DNA from 2 places in the Anabaena sp. TISTR 8404 genome. Region 1 is predicted to be linked to the other one. Evidence: predicted binding sites of a transcription regulator. Region 1 holds the regulator's gene; the other holds the start of a gene.
The links. The regulator NtcA, encoded in region 1, controls nitrogen genes in cyanobacteria. The targets are predictions, from matches to a motif close to TNTGTANNNNNNNNTACANA.
Positions count from the first base shown of each region.

Region 2: a site for NtcA is predicted at 5,130-5,149, ahead of ACMX3D_RS17710 (DUF2605 domain-containing protein). Genes of this name have one in related genera too.

Region 1 covers NZ_CP180578.1:5,525,079-5,533,069, reverse strand. Annotated here, with positions in the region: gene ACMX3D_RS24040 (AI-2E family transporter) at 1-189, shown strand, start outside; gene ACMX3D_RS24035 (DMT family transporter) at 200-1,255, opposite strand; gene ACMX3D_RS24030 (hypothetical protein) at 1,523-1,903, shown strand; gene hisB (imidazoleglycerol-phosphate dehydratase HisB) at 2,368-3,018, opposite strand; gene fabI (enoyl-ACP reductase FabI) at 3,110-3,886, opposite strand; gene ntcA (global nitrogen regulator NtcA) at 4,824-5,495, shown strand; gene ACMX3D_RS24010 (DUF3084 domain-containing protein) at 5,664-7,154, shown strand; gene ACMX3D_RS24005 (pre-16S rRNA-processing nuclease YqgF) at 7,205-7,657, shown strand; gene ACMX3D_RS24000 (DUF3146 family protein) at 7,731-7,991, opposite strand, start outside.
Region 2 covers NZ_CP180578.1:4,091,529-4,099,519, forward strand. Annotated here, with positions in the region: gene ACMX3D_RS17695 (DICT sensory domain-containing protein) at 1-673, opposite strand, end outside; gene ACMX3D_RS17700 (amylo-alpha-1,6-glucosidase) at 1,602-3,893, shown strand; gene ACMX3D_RS17705 (DUF2973 domain-containing protein) at 4,081-4,398, opposite strand; gene ACMX3D_RS17710 (DUF2605 domain-containing protein) at 4,710-5,030, opposite strand; gene thrS (threonine--tRNA ligase) at 5,435-7,276, shown strand; gene ACMX3D_RS17720 (hypothetical protein) at 7,471-7,991, shown strand, end outside.

The sequences.
Region 1 (7,991 bases):
CCAATCTGGGTATTGATTTCTTTATTGGTAGGCACTTATGTCGGTGGCGTTTTGGGGTTAATTATTGCTGTACCAGTAGCTGGTTTTATTAAAGATATTGCAGACGGTTTTACTCTGGCTAATAATTCTAATACTGCGGTTGCAGGTGAAGATGCAGAGATGCTACCGCAAGAATCTACATCTGCATAGGTTAAGAATTTTAAATACCCTTAAATCCCATTTCTGCTTCTACTTGTTGTACTTGGGTAGAATTTACCATTTCGGGAGCATTAGCTCGACGAGTGTAACGCATAACTCCAATTTGGCTGATGAATATTCCAACTACAATCAAACTACCACCTATATATTGAGGTGTAGTTGGGGCTTCATCTAATATAAAATAAGCGGACAAAATACCTGCAATTGGAGTAAATGAGCCAACTAAGGAAGCTACAGATACCGTAGAAGCTCTCAAACCTTTGAACCATAGTGACTGGCCTAAAACTATAATTATCACACTATAAAGCAGCATCCACCGCCACAAAAAAGGCGAAAATACTTCCACAAAATGATGTTGACCGTATAGCCATAAAGCCAGAAAGAAAAATACTATAGTCCCTAAAATAGTCCGATAGATGGTAAAAATTCCTAAGGGAATGTGTGAGACGTATTTTTTCCCAATAACTGTAGCCAAGGTTGCTGCTATTGCTCCCGCTGCGGCGAAAATCTCACCTATACCCAAATGAAAACCGGGCATACTCATCATGACTTGTCCAGGCGGTTGGAGTAAGATCGTCAGTGCAACACCAACAAAAGCTGCGATCGCTCCGATAATTTCCCAAAAATTTACCCGTTCCTTTAAAAACCAGATTGATAACGCTAAAGCCAGTGGTGGTTCTAATCTGCCAATCAAAATCACATTGTTGACATTGGTGAGTGCCAATGCTTGGAAAATTAAACCAGGAGCCAACGCTCCAGATAGAATAGATACCAGCGACAACACTAGCCAATTCTTCACAGATATTTGTTTCAATACTGTTTTTTTCCACTGTCGCCCATAGATGATCAGCAGAAGCATCAAAGCACAGATGTTACCAACGAACAAAACATTACACAGAGAAATAGGATTTCTGCCATTTATTAAGTTTTGCGCACCAATTTCTGTTAATTTGCGAGTAACTGCACTTGATGCTCCGAAAATTATGATTGCTACCCAGAGATAGGCTTGGTTGGGAATTTTGTCAATGAAACGATGCCATCTTCTCAGGCTAGTCACAACAATACCACTTGCAGTTGCAATACAAATAATGTCAACAATACTAAAAATTTTTGCTTAAGTCCAGGTGAGAAAAGTCTGAAATAGCCTTAAAAATTACCTGAGATTTCTTGACATCACAATTACCTGAGAAAATGCTGAGTTTAAACTGAATCTTCTCAAGGAATAAATTCAGACAATTTATGGCTAAGTTTCAGATCAGCTTCAGTAGCATCTGAGATGCTCTGGATGGTTGCTATAAAGCTCAAATATAAGGAATACCAACCAATGAAATTTGCCCCTTCCTTACTTACAGGTGTTGCTATAGCTGGTTTACTGACAGTTGGGGATGTTACATTACAAGGCGTACAACCTTCACAAACTCAAGCAATTGCTGCTGAAGGCAAAGATGCCCTGGGTTTAACTCCTCAGCAAGAAATTGACTTGATCACTAAAAATAAAGGTGTACCTGGTAGTGGTGATCAGCTGCGTCGTTTCTTCTTTGGCGACCTTGAACCTATCGGAATTCAACCTGGTGGTGCAGGTCAAGTTGTTAACCTTTACAACAAAGCTAACGATACTACATTTTCTTACTGTTCAACCTTTGATGTAGTTGTAGCTGTGAAAAAGGGCAAAGTTCCGAAGTTTCCTGCTAATGAAGTTAAGTAATTTTGCTTGGTAATTTAAGTAATATATATGTGTTTTAGGGTAGCAAACAGTATATCTGGCAGTTACCCTAATCTTTTTTTAGGCTAGTTGTACACTTACAGCAGAATTCAGGAGTCAGGAGTCAGAATTCAAAATAAGAATAGGCTCTATACCTAGCTTTGAGACTTAAATGGTGTCCTTTACTTACTTGAAATATCCTGTATAAGCTAATCGTCATTTAAATTGCACTATTTTCATAGTAATGAAAGCTGCAAACCCTCTCCCTTGATCCCTGCCCCCTGCCAAGAACTGCGGTCTCAATGTGCAAATTAAATGTTGAACAGCTTATAACATTTATCTCTCCCATACCAGTAGTTAATTCCAGCAGCAAGATGGCTCTGGGATTAGTCATGTTGAATCAAATTTGTAATGTTTATGTCATTAGTCATTTTATAGATAGAAATGACTAATGACAAATGACTAATTTATAAAACCCCTTTAGAACTAGGAATTGTCCCAGCACGACGAGGATCAAATTCAGTTGCCATGCGCATGGCTCTAGCAAAAGCCTTAAATGTTGCTTCAATAATGTGATGAGAATTGATGCCATCTAGTTGGCGGATGTGCAGTGTCATTTGGCTATGATTCACTAATGCCACAAAAAATTCCCGCACTAGTTGGGTGTCATAGGTTCCAACTCGTTGTGTTGGAATTTGCAAGCCGTAACTCAGTTGAGGTCGTCCAGAGAAATCTAAAGCTACCTGAATTAAAGCTTCATCTAATGGTGCTAAAAAATTACCAAAGCGGACAATACCTTTTCTGTCACCTAATGCTTGATGCAAAGCTTGGCCTAAAGTAATACCAACATCTTCGTTAGTGTGATGGTCATCAATTTCCCAGTCGCCCTTAGCTTTGACATCTAAATCAATCAAACCGTGGGAGGAAATTTGATGCAACATGTGATCTAAAAATGGAATACCAGTGGCAGCGTTGCATTTTCCCGTGCCATCCAGGTTAATAGTCACTTGCACATCAGTTTCACCAGTAACCCGGTGAACAGAGGCAATACGAGCGGTGGTAATTGCTGCAACTTGTTGTAGAACAGAGTCTTTACTAGAGGTATCGCTGATTTGCATAGCTAACTAGGGAGCATAAAGGCTGAAGTCTAAAGTATGAAGTAAGAAGTCTAAAATTTCATCCTTCATACTTCACACTTCATACTTTTGATTACATTCCCATAATTTCATATCCTGCATCCACGTACAGAACTTGCCCGGTAATACCACTGGCTAAATCACTGCACAAGAAAGCCGCCGTATTACCCACTTCTTGTTGAGTTACTGTACGTCGCAGGGGAGCTACTTGTTCAACATGATGAATCATGTCTAAAATGCCGCCAACTGCTGAAGATGCCAAAGTCCGAATTGGGCCAGCGGAAATAGCATTGACGCGAATATTTTGCGGGCCGAGTTCTGTGGCTAAATAACGCACACTCGCTTCTAAACCTGCTTTGGCAACTCCCATCACGTTGTAGTTAGGAACAGCCCGAACACCACCAAGATATGTCAGAGTAACAATGCTACCGCCTTCTGTCATTAAAGGTTTAGCCGCGCCACTTAACTGTACTAGCGAATAGGTACTAATTTCTAAAGCTGTGTTGAAACCTGAACGGGAGGTTTGGCTAAAATCTCCACTCAAATCATCTTTATTAGCAAAAGCTAGACAGTGGATGAGGATATCTAACCTGCCCCACTTTTCTCGAACTGCCTCAAAGGTAGAGTGAATCTGTTCGTCGTTCTGGACATTACAGGGAACAAATAAGCTGGGGTTGAGAGGTTCTACCAATTCCGCAACTTTTTTTTCCATCTTGCCGCGTTCATCAGGGAGGTAAGTAATACCTAAATTAGCTCCGGCGGCGTGCAATTGTTGAGCGATACCCCAAGCGATGGAGCGATTATTGGCAATACCTGTAACGAGGGCGTTTTTTCCAGTCAGATTCAGCATACAAATTATTAACAGGATCAATCATGGTAAAGATGTCTGAGCAGTATCAAATATTTTTCTTTCTCCTTTGGGCGTGGTGCGGCGTTAATAAAGCTACTATTCAAAAAACTCAAAGCTTGAAATCAAAGCCTTTTGAACACTAGTTGCTTCAACGAAAGTTCGTTGTGCAACGCACTGGCTGTTTTTGACTTCGGCGTAGCTGTACTAGCTTACCTTTTTGAGAAGGCAATTACAGCCTTGAAGTCTAAATTTTTTAGGGGAAATTAGAATACTTCAACTGCTTAGTGTATCACCTGGGACTTTTCAGACATCCTCTTAGGAGGATACTAGAAACTGAGGCCTGTTTTTCTTGGTTTGCCAGAGGATTTATAAAAATCATGTTTAACAACAAAGAATCCAGGAGTCAGGAGCCAGAATTGGTGAATTTACCTGAGTGCGACTGGTGGATGAATAAACTGTGAAACGCTACACCAAATTAGAAATTTTTTGGTGCTTCTAGATGATAAGTCTTTTTGCCTCATTAATAGCGAGGTATGAAGCCTTGGGTATAGCTTCGCTGAGAGCGAGTCTTTTTTCAATGGGAGACGCTACGCTAACGAGAGTCTTGAGTCTGAGTCCTGAATTCTAAATGCCGAATTCTTCTTTAATTCAATAGGTGTGTTTGCTGCATAAAAAATTGTCTGCTATTCCTGAAGATATTCTCAAGATATGGTGAATTTTTTTGCAAAAAACCTGATGAATACGACTTTGTAAGTACTTATAACAACTACTAGCTAAAAAGGTGAAAAATTATGTATCATTATGAACAAATAACTTGGAAGTGTAGGATTTGAGTATAGGAAAGTACAGAAAGGTTGACGGTGATTTATTCATTTTTCAGGTGTATTCTTAGGTAATCAGTTTCTTTGTTTTTCCGGCATTGGGTAGGGGAAGGGAGATGATCGTGACACAAGATAAAGCCCTAGCAAATGTTTTTCGTCAGATGGCAACTGGGGCGTTTCCGCCTGTTGTGGAAACGTTTGAACGCAACAAAACGATCTTTTTCCCGGGCGATCCTGCTGAACGAGTTTATTTTCTTCTTAAGGGTGCTGTAAAACTTTCCAGGGTATACGAAGCAGGAGAAGAAATAACAGTAGCACTATTGCGGGAAAATAGTGTTTTTGGTGTGTTGTCTTTGCTGACGGGAAATAAGTCTGATCGGTTTTACCATGCTGTTGCATTTACACCTGTAGAATTGCTGTCAGCACCAATCGAACAAGTAGAGCAAGCACTCAAGGAAAATCCAGAATTATCAATGCTAATGTTGCGAGGTCTATCTTCGCGGATTTTGCAGACAGAGATGATGATTGAAACTCTAGCTCACCGAGATATGGGTTCAAGATTGGTGAGTTTTTTATTAATTCTTTGTCGTGATTTTGGTGTTCCTTGTGCAGATGGGATCACAATTGATCTGAAGCTATCTCATCAAGCGATCGCCGAGGCAATTGGCTCTACTCGCGTTACTGTCACAAGGTTACTAGGTGATTTGCGTGAAAAGAAAATGATTTCTATTCATAAAAAGAAGATTACTGTGCATAAACCTGTTAGCTTAAGTAGGCAGTTCACTTAAAAACAATTGGAGGTAATGGAGTTGGCAAGTATTGTATTTTTGCAGATAATACCCGTAGCTGGAGGTAAATCATCAGTTGATTAATCTGAGCTATTGCCAATCTCTGATCCTCCACAGACAATGGTCGAAAGTAGTAGGCTGTATCTGGAACCATTTCGGTAGCTGAAGATGACCACCGGGTACATCCTCATCGCAGCAATTTTAATTTTGGGAGGCGTAATTGCCACTGTGGGCGATCGCATTGGCACACGGGTTGGCAAAGCCCGCCTCTCACTATTTAAGCTGCGACCAAAAAATACGGCAGTACTGATAACAATTTTTACAGGTGGGTTAATTTCAGCATCAACTCTGGGGATTTTGTTTGCGGCTGACGAAGGATTGCGTAAGGGAGTCTTTGAGTTAGAAGATATTCAAAAAGACCTCAGAAACAAACGAGAACAGCTAAAAACCGCAGAAGCACAAAAAAGCCAGGTAGAGAAAGAGTTAAGCCAAGCAAGAATTGAACAAACCAAAGCCCAGCAAGATTTGCAAGCAATTAATAAATCCTTGCAAGCAGCTAACGCTAAACAAAGAGAAACCCAAGCACAGCTTAATTTAACCATTAGCCGCCAAGCACAAACGCAAGCGCAACTGCAACGCACTCAAGGGCGTTTGAATCAAGTGGCAACGCAGTACCAACAAGCTAGATCTGAACTACAAAGCGTTTACAATCAAAGACAAGCCTTACAAGTGGCTGTAGGACAATTAAAGGCAGAACAGCAAAGACTGTACGCAGAGGCGAAAAAAGCTATTGATGAAGCGAAAGCAGCCATTACAAAACGCGATCGCGAACTTGCCAACCGCCAAGAAATTATTGAACAGCGCGATCACAAAATTGCCCAACTAGATAAACTAATTCAAAGTCGCAATCTAGAAATTACTGCACGAGAACAAGTCATTGCCACACGCGAATCTCGTCTCAAAGAATTAGAAAGACAACAGGATTTTTTAGAACAGGAAGTAGCAAGGCTAGAAAAATACTATCAGTCTTATCAAGACCTGCGCTTGGGCAAATTGGCTTTGGTTCGAGGTCAAGTTTTGGCAGGTGCTGTTATTCAAGTTCAGCAAGCTGCGTCTGCGCGTCAGGCAATTCTACAACTTTTAGGAGAAGCTAACCAAAATGCCATCTTTCAATTAACTGAACCAGGTGCAACACCAGAAAATACACAAATACTGCGTGTTACTCAAGAAAGAGTTGAGCAGTTGATCAGACAAATCAGCGATGGTAAAGAATATGTGGTGCGAATTTTCTCCGCAGGTAATTACGTTAGAGGAGAAAAACAGATAGAATTCTTTGCAGATGCTGCAAGGAATATACTAGTCTTTTCAGGAGGGGAAGTGCTGGCTAGTACTAGCGCTGATCCCAAAACCATGACATCTTATCAACTACGGCAAAGACTAGATTTGCTGATTTCTGCTTCGCAATTTCGGGCTAGGAATGCTGGCATTGTGGAAAGTGTGCAAGTAGATGGGACTTTTTTACGCTTTATCAACCAGTTAAGACAATACGATCAGCCTTTAGATATTAAAGCGATCGCCGCAGAAGATACCTATACAGCAGGGCCTCTGCGCGTGAAATTATTAGCAATCCAAAACGGCAAAGTTATTTTCAGTACATAAAATTTTCCCAAAAATCGCTAACAGGGAAGGGGAATGGGGAACAGTTTAATATGAACTTAAATCAATTCTCACCAACTCAACCAGTAATTCTCGGCTTTGATCCTGGTAAAGATAAGTGTGGTTTAGCGGTGATGGGATTAGATCGGCAACTGCATTATCATCAAGTTGTACCATCACCAGAAGCGATCGCCAATATCGAAACATTACAACAAAGATATCCTGTTTCCTTACTTGTTATGGGCAATCAAACCACAGCCAAGCAGTGGAAACAGAAATTACAACAAGAATTAGTGCAACCATTAAATATCATGTTAGTAGATGAGCGCTACTCTACCTTAGAAGCACGCGATCGCTATTGGCAAATGTATCCTCCTCAAGGATTAACAAAACTATTACCAAAAGGAATGCGCCAACCACCAAGACCAATAGATGACATTGTGGCTATCTTGTTAATTGAAAGATATTTAAATCGCCTGACAGAATCAGCAGTCAATAGTCAATAGTCAATGGTTAAACAGGCAGAATTCACAAGGTATTTCAGACTTCAGATTTCACACTTTAGACTTACTTGCCTCCTCATAACTCTGCTCGGATAGTAAAAGCATAGTCTCCTCCTGGCTCCAACTGATAATCTTGTTTTTCTAAAAAGCGACCAAGAGGTTCTTTGATTAAAGCCCGACCTTGGGAAGGCTTCACAGAAAGTTCTCCACGGCGGAAATGCCACTGGAAATGCCACTCAAAGTCTCCCGCGCTGACTTCGCCCTCAAGAAAGCCATGTTGCCAGGATTGGCGCGTAATTCTGACATGGGCAGTAGTTTCTGGCAAACGTTTTGCACT
Region 2 (7,991 bases), 1.4 Mb from region 1:
GCAAATAAGTCACCAACCGCTGCACAAAGGGGTCTGTATCAATATCACAAGCAAATTCGGTTTGTCCGATTTGAGAGTAAATTCTTGGTTCTCCGATGCCAAACCGTTGCCGTGCTTCTTTCACTTTGTTGGCTAAGTCTGGTCGATAAACTAAAATCCTGTCTAATAGCAATTGTGCTGCTTTGATGCTAACTCCTCGCTCCGATGTCCAAATACCCTCAAACCTCCGGGCTGTGTCGATGTCAAGGCCAGTACTAAACTCTGGTACTTGCTGATTTTTCGTAATAGAACCCAGGCTTTCCCGACACACCAAGCAGGTAGCATAATTATCTGCAATTACTACCAAGTGCCACTCTTGAGTTAAAGCATCATCTGGTTCAAAAGCAACTTTTTCATAGTATTCTGAGCTATTGGCAAAGTCCGTTTCTGGTGCAGATAAAACGTATATTTGATTACTGCGCTGCGCCAGCCTTTGATAGCGATGAGCTTCTTGGCGATAAAATCGCTCTCGTTGAAAACTCGCAATTACCAAGGGACTGTCTAAAGTCGCCGCTAAAACCTGATCTTCCATTGCGTGGGAGAGGGCGGTTAGTGAAGCTTTGAAATAGAGCTGGGGCCGGAGGTAAGGAATGAACTGTAGCAGATCACTCAGCACGGAAGTCGAAATGCTCATGAATATTGTTTAAGGAGCCACTTTCACAGAAAATATCCACGTCACAGCTGCATTGTACAAATTACAATGAACTCTCAAACTAGGCAAACAGCTGCGTTATGTAAAGAATCCTAAACGGCACTGTTAAAAGGCAGTAGCAGCAATTTGCTTCCACTCTATGTGGCTAAAAGTCGAAACACTGTTTTTGTGTATGTTTCCGCTTTTAGTCTTCAGATGGCGAGTTACTCTGCCCAACTGCACGAGGAGGAGCGCCCATAGGTTTCTTTACAGATATGCCAGTCTAGAGAAGAGCAAAGAACAATAACGGCTATTAATACCGTTGGCACCTTAGCGTAGGAAGGCATAGACGTGGCATAGCCCTTCGCCAAAGATACTGTAGTCTTCACCTAAATGTTGTTGGTTTATCTATATTTTGGACATTGGGATGATTTAAATCATAAGCTACTACGCTCAATATACATTCTCGGTCAGATCGGCTCTTCAGTTAACGGAAAGTTTATCAAAACAGAATTCAGGAGTTGGGAGCCAGAATACCCTAAGGAAAGCCGCTTTGCGTCTACAGAATTTATCTAGGTGTGAGTGGAGGTCATTTTTCAACCACTGATTGATTCTGGTTGCTGAATTCTGACTTTTGAATTCTTCAATTACATAGCTTTATTTTAAAAATAAAAGATAAATTGCGTAAATCGAGAGTATATACCAAGGTTGATTTATTCTCAGTAAAAATCCTGTATTATCAGCCTTGACTTTTACTCAAGAAAATATAAATTTATAAAGATTTGTTATGTAAATTTTGTCAACTAGCTTTTTCATAACGTCTTTTTTACAGTTCTGAGCAGTATTTTTTTAGATTGGACTTTGCTGCTGCTGAACTTATCAATGTTACTAAAACTACGACAACATAGACTCATACACGGAACTTTGGCTGATGACACCAGATTTGCTAATCACCCAAGAAAAAATTTCTTTGGACGGAAAGACTTTTATCCCAGCAGAACAACTTCCTATTCCAGAGTGGCCTTGTGTTGTGAGTGAAAGACCACAACCAACACTGACGGTTAAAGATGATGATTTATTTTTAGTGACAGACACGATGGGGAACATTTCTGGCTGTTCCCTCAATGATGCGAACCCCAGTATGGGTTTGTTTTGTTGTGATACGCGATTTCTCAGCCGCCTAGAATTGCAAATTGAAGGGCGATCGCCTATACTCCTGAGCAGCACAGCTGAAAAAGGCTTTTCCCTTTCTGTTTTATGCACTAACCCCAGAATTGACGATCGCCTCAAAGCTGATAATATTGGCATTAGCCGCGAAATTGTTCTTAATGGCGCACTGTTTGAAGAAATCGAAGTCTCAAACTACAGCACCACTACTGTAAGTTTTGAACTCAGTATTAGCTTTGATGCAGATTTTGTCGATTTGTTTGAAGTGCGGGGTTATGGCAGAGAAAAACGAGGTAAACTTTTACGTTTAGTCGAACCTACACCCGAAGACAAAGCCGCATTGAACGGTGATACTGCTGTGCCTGTATCGCCTCACGCTGAAACACACAAAGAAGAATTTTTAACATTAGCCTACCAAGGTCTGGATGGCTTAGTGATGGAGTCTCGTATCCAATTCCAGCATCGCCTACCAGACTACTTCAAAGGTTACACTGCTGTCTGGCGGTTGGAGTTAGCATCCCATGAAACTCAAAAACTCGGCTACCGCATTAATTTGTTAACTAACAATACCTCTAGTTCTACCGTTAGTGCGGCTTTTACCCTAGGACAGGCTAAAGCCGCAGAATTGATGGAAGAACAACATTGGGTGGAACAAACTACCCGTATTAGTTCAGACAAAAGTCTACTCAATCGAGTGATTGACCGCGCTGAACAAGATATGTACTTGTTACGCCAGTCCTTTGGCAAATACAAGACTGTTTCTGCTGGCGTACCTTGGTTTTCAGCGCTGTTTGGTCGAGATTCCATCATTACGGCTTCTCAAACCTTGATGTTAAACTCGCAAATTGCCAAAGAAACCTTGATGCTATTGGCAGCATATCAAGGGAAAGTTGAGGATGATTGGCGCGAAGAAGAACCAGGCAAAATTCTGCACGAGTTACGTTTAGGGGAAATGGCTCGTTGTCAAGAAATTCCCCATACACCTTACTACGGTACAGTTGATGCTACGCCTCTGTGGTTGATGCTGTATGCAGAATATTACACGTGGACTCATGACCATGAAACGTTAGAACAGCTTTGGCCGAATGCTATAGCGGCGATGGAGTGGATTGATCGCAGTCTGCAAGCAACTGGCTACCTGAGTTACTATCGCAGATCTAAACGTGGTTTAGCTAACCAAGGTTGGAAGGACTCAGGCGACTGTATTGTTGACCGCAAGGGAGATTTGGCTAACGGCCCCATTGCCCTGTGCGAAGTTCAAGCTTATGTTTATGCTGCTAAGATTCGCTTGGTGGAAATTGCCAGAATGAAGAAGCGGCTTGATTTAGCCGACCGTTGGCAAGAAGAAGCCAGAAATCTCAAGGTGCGTTTTAATCGGGACTTTTGGATGGAAGACCAAGATTTTTGTGCCTTAGCTTTGGATGGCGAAGGCAAACAAGTAGATAGTATTACATCTAACCCTGGTCATTGTTTACACTTGGGCATCTTTACCCCCGAAAAAGCCTACAGTGTGGCAGAAAGGCTACGCGCCCCAGATATGTTTAATGGTTGGGGAATTCGGACTTTGAGTAGCTTGTCCCCGGCTTATAATCCGATGGGTTATCACATTGGTTCGGTGTGGCCTCATGATAACTCTTTGATTGCGATAGGTTTGCGATCGCTCGGCTTAATCGATCAAGCCCTGGAACTTTTCCAAGGTATCTTCGACATGACGAGTACACAGCCTTACCAACGTCCTCCAGAACTGTTTTGCGGCTACGAACGCAAAGGTGATAATGCCCCTGTACAGTATCCTGTTGCTTGTACACCGCAAGCTTGGGCTACTGGTAGTGTATTCCAACTGCTGCAAATGATCGTAAATCTAGTACCTGACGCGCAAAATAACTGCTTACGAATTATTGACCCCGCTTTACCAGAGTCGATTAATCACCTGTCATTTCACAATTTGCGCGTTGGCACCACTATTCTGGATTTGGAATTTGAGCGTTCTGGTAATACTACTGCCTGCCGCGTAGCTAAAAAACGCGGCAATCTCCGCGTAGTTATCGAAGCTTAAACGCCCAAGATAAAGTATGAATAAAGCTAGGGGATGGGAAAGTATGAAGTATGAAGTATAAATCTTTATTTTTCATACTACCCTTCTCTTAACAAAGAGGCTGTGCGAACGGGAATCAAAAGGGCAAACAAACTTAATTTTTAAAGTAGTCCCTAGCCCCTATTCCCTACTTGCTACACTCTAATCTCTATTTTTCTTGATTTTCACTTTTGTGTCCTGGAGAAGCTTCGTAAATAGCATCTAGCTGTTGCCTCGCATCTTCAACATTGATGGAGCGCATAACTAAAAGTGGTTCTTTGATTAGATTGCCCGCGCTATCCAATAATTCTGGATGTGGTACAAACTGTTTCTTGGAGGCACGATAACCTTGATTATTCATCGCTGAAGATCTAGCTGGGTAATTTCGCTCTCGGTCAAAACTAAACATGACTAAGTTGCGAATTAAATTAGCAACCGCGATACAAGCAAGAATCGTAAAAGCCAGAATATAAAGTAGGTGCAACATTAGGGATTTCCTCCAGGGGCAGCAAGTTTAAAAACCTTGTACTGAAAAATTTCGCTGATATTGGGGATTGCAGCGGGTGTTAATTTTTAAGGCGCTTTTGATGCGCTTATATTATTTATGTGGAAAAATTTGTCAACGGCTATTCAGTTTACGGTAGCATAGGATACATTGTTTGTTAATAAAAAATTTGTTAAGGATTTTATAGTGTTGATGCGAATGATGTCATCTACCAGGTAACAGAGTTAAAAGTCGATTTACTGATGTCCTAACTACCTTGGCTATTGCTATATATCGCTAGAGCAAATTAGTAGCTAAGCGTTTTCTTTTTCTTGGTGGAAGCGCATAGCTACATTCCAGCATTCAGTTACCAATTGATGCCAAGGCGTTAAAGTTGTCATATCAATTCCGACTTGTTTATCAGTGGCAGTAAATAACATTTTCGCTGTATTCAATTCTGCTTGTGCTTGCTTGACTCGTAACAGCAGGTCAGATTGTTCTTGATGACTCATAAATGAGAGTTGCTCAGTTTCCAACAGGTTACGCGATCGCGTAAACCAATACTGAAAGTCTTCTAACAAAGGCTCTAAGACCGTTTTCAGCAACTCCGCCCCTGGTAAATTTGAGTCTTGCATAGATCTGAAGGATACTTCTATTTTTCTTATTAATATTAACGTTTTTTACAAAACTTAACATTATTATATGCTATGTCTCAAGAAATAAAGTTAAAAAAATCTGTGAGAATAGTTACAAAGTTATAATTCTAAAAATAAGAACATAATACTTTTACTGTAGAAAAATTAAACCCAAAGACTGTAGACCAGACACCGCCGACAACAAGCCAAATTTTAATTTTCATACTTCAGACTTCACCCTACCCTGCGGGAAGCCACCCAAGGGGTGTCTACATACTTTATAGAATGCTAGAGTGCATCCAGTGCAGCTAAAACTCTGTCAAACCCAAAGATAACCATATGTTATATTTGGGTAAGTTTTTCAGCATTTTAACTAATAAATCACTGTTTGTAATCCTTCGCCAATGGTTCAGCAGCCAATGTCGCCTAATCAAGAACTGCATCCAGCAGAACAACCAGAAAAAGTTTATTTACCCCGCACCAGCGAATCAGAGACTTTAAAAAAGATTCGCCACACAACTTCTCATGTGATGGCAATGGCAGTGCAGAAGCTGTTTCCCAAGGCGCAAGTTACAATTGGCCCCTGGATAGAAAATGGATTTTACTACGACTTCGACAGTCCAGAGCCATTTACTGACAAAGACCTCAAAGCCATCCAAAAAGAGATGGCTAAGATTATTAATCGTAAATTGCCAGTAATTAGGGAAGAAGTCAGCCGGGAAGAAGCCGAACGCCGCATTCAGGAAATTAATGAGCCTTATAAATTAGAAATTCTGGCAGATTTGAAAGAACCAATCACCATTTATCATCTAGGCAATGAATGGTGGGATTTGTGCGCCGGGCCTCACGTAGAAAATACCAAAGATTTAAACCCCAAAGCTATCGATTTAGAAAGCGTTGCGGGTGCTTATTGGCGTGGGGATGAAACCAAAGCGCAACTACAGCGCATTTACGGTACTGCTTGGGAAACTCCAGAACAACTAGCTGAATACAAACGCCGTAAAGAAGAAGCATTGCGCCGTGACCACCGCAAACTTGGTAAAGAACTGGGATTATTTATCTTTTCCGACTTAGTAGGGCCGGGTTTACCTTTGTGGACTCCCAAAGGTACTTTATTGCGGAATATTTTAGAAGACTTCCTCAAGCAGGAACAGCTCAAGCGCGGTTATTTGCCTGTAGTAACTCCCCACATTGCCAGAGTGGATTTATTTAAAACTTCCGGTCACTGGCAAAAATATAAAGAAGATATGTTCCCCTTAATGGCAGAGGATGAAGCCGCCGCCGCACTTGAGCAAGGCTTTGTTATGAAGCCGATGAACTGTCCCTTCCACATCCAAATATATAAGAGCGAGTTACGTTCTTATCGAGAACTACCAATGCGCTTGGCAGAATTCGGTACTGTCTACCGCTATGAACAATCAGGGGAATTAGGCGGTTTAACCAGAGTGCGCGGCTTTACTGTGGATGACTCGCACTTGTTTGTTACTCCAGAACAGCTAGACGCAGAATTTCTCAACGTAGTGGATTTGATTTTGTCTGTGTTCAATAAACTGCAACTAAAGAACTTCAAAGCCAGACTTAGTTTCCGTGACCCTGCTAGTGATAAATATATCGGTTCCGATGAAGCTTGGGAAAAAGCTCAAGGTGCGATTCGCCGCGCCGTGGAACAACTAGGAATGGAACACTTTGAAGGTATAGGGGAAGCGGCATTTTATGGGCCAAAACTCGACTTTATCTTCCAAGATGCTTTGGAAAGAGAATGGCAACTCGGAACTGTGCAAGTTGACTACAACTTACCAGAACGCTTTGATTTAGAGTATGTTGCTGAAGATGGTTCTCGCAAGCGTCCGGTAATGATTCACCGCGCACCTTTCGGTTCCTTAGAACGGCTGATTGGGATATTAATTGAAGAGTATGCAGGTGATTTCCCCTTGTGGTTAGCACCAGTGCAAGTGCGGTTGCTATCTGTTAGTGATGCACAGCTAGACTTTGCTAAAAATGTTGTAGCGAAAATGCAAGCTTTGGGTATCCGTGCCGAAGTCGATACCAGTGGCGATCGCTTGGGTAAATTAATCCGCAACGCCGAGAAAGATAAAATACCCGTAATGGCTGTGGTAGGTGCGAAGGAAGTTGAAACCAACTCTTTAAGCATCCGTACCCGCGCTTCTGGTGAGTTAGGCGCAATTTCTGTAGATGAAGTAGTGCAGAAATTGAAAGATGCGATCGCAAACTTCGAGAACTTTTAGCCCTCAGATTGGGTCTTTCTTACAGATGTCAGGCCTAGACTAATTGAGGAGTTAAGGAAAAGTACTTGCTTTAGAGGCAATTCATATAATTGCCTCTAATTTAAAATAAGAATTTCAGCTATCTCTTGCATAAATCCTTTATTTAAAATTGCACTTCTACCAATCAAATTTACTCTATGGTACAGTTCTATGATATGTCCGACTCTGTTCAGCATTTTACTGCTCAAAAAAAGTTAATTAAAGATCTGTTCAATGAAGAAGGCTGGCAAAAACTGTGTAAAAGAAAGCCAAATCATCCAGCAGTCCAAAGATACCAGATTTGCGAACAGATGATTGCACAAAGGGGAATAATTAAATTTCCTGAAAACCGAGATATTTTTCCAGAGCTTACTTCTATCTTGTTAGATAACTATATATTTTCAAAAGTTAGTGGTGGTAATCCAGTAAGTTTCTCACTAGGTAATTTTGCAAACTATGGTGATGCTAAAGTAAGGCAGCAAATTACATCTCAGTTAAAGGAGACAGATGGTTTTCAAAGTTTAATAACAGAACTTTCTTTTGCAGCTTGGTTTTTAAGTAAGAAAGGGTTTAGAATAACTGCAACAGAAGATGAAGGACTGGCTGACTTTAAAATAGATGTAAATAACCACCCTATTCCTATAGCTGTGGAATGCAAGCATATTGAGATAAACACAAATGATACAAGATATAAGAA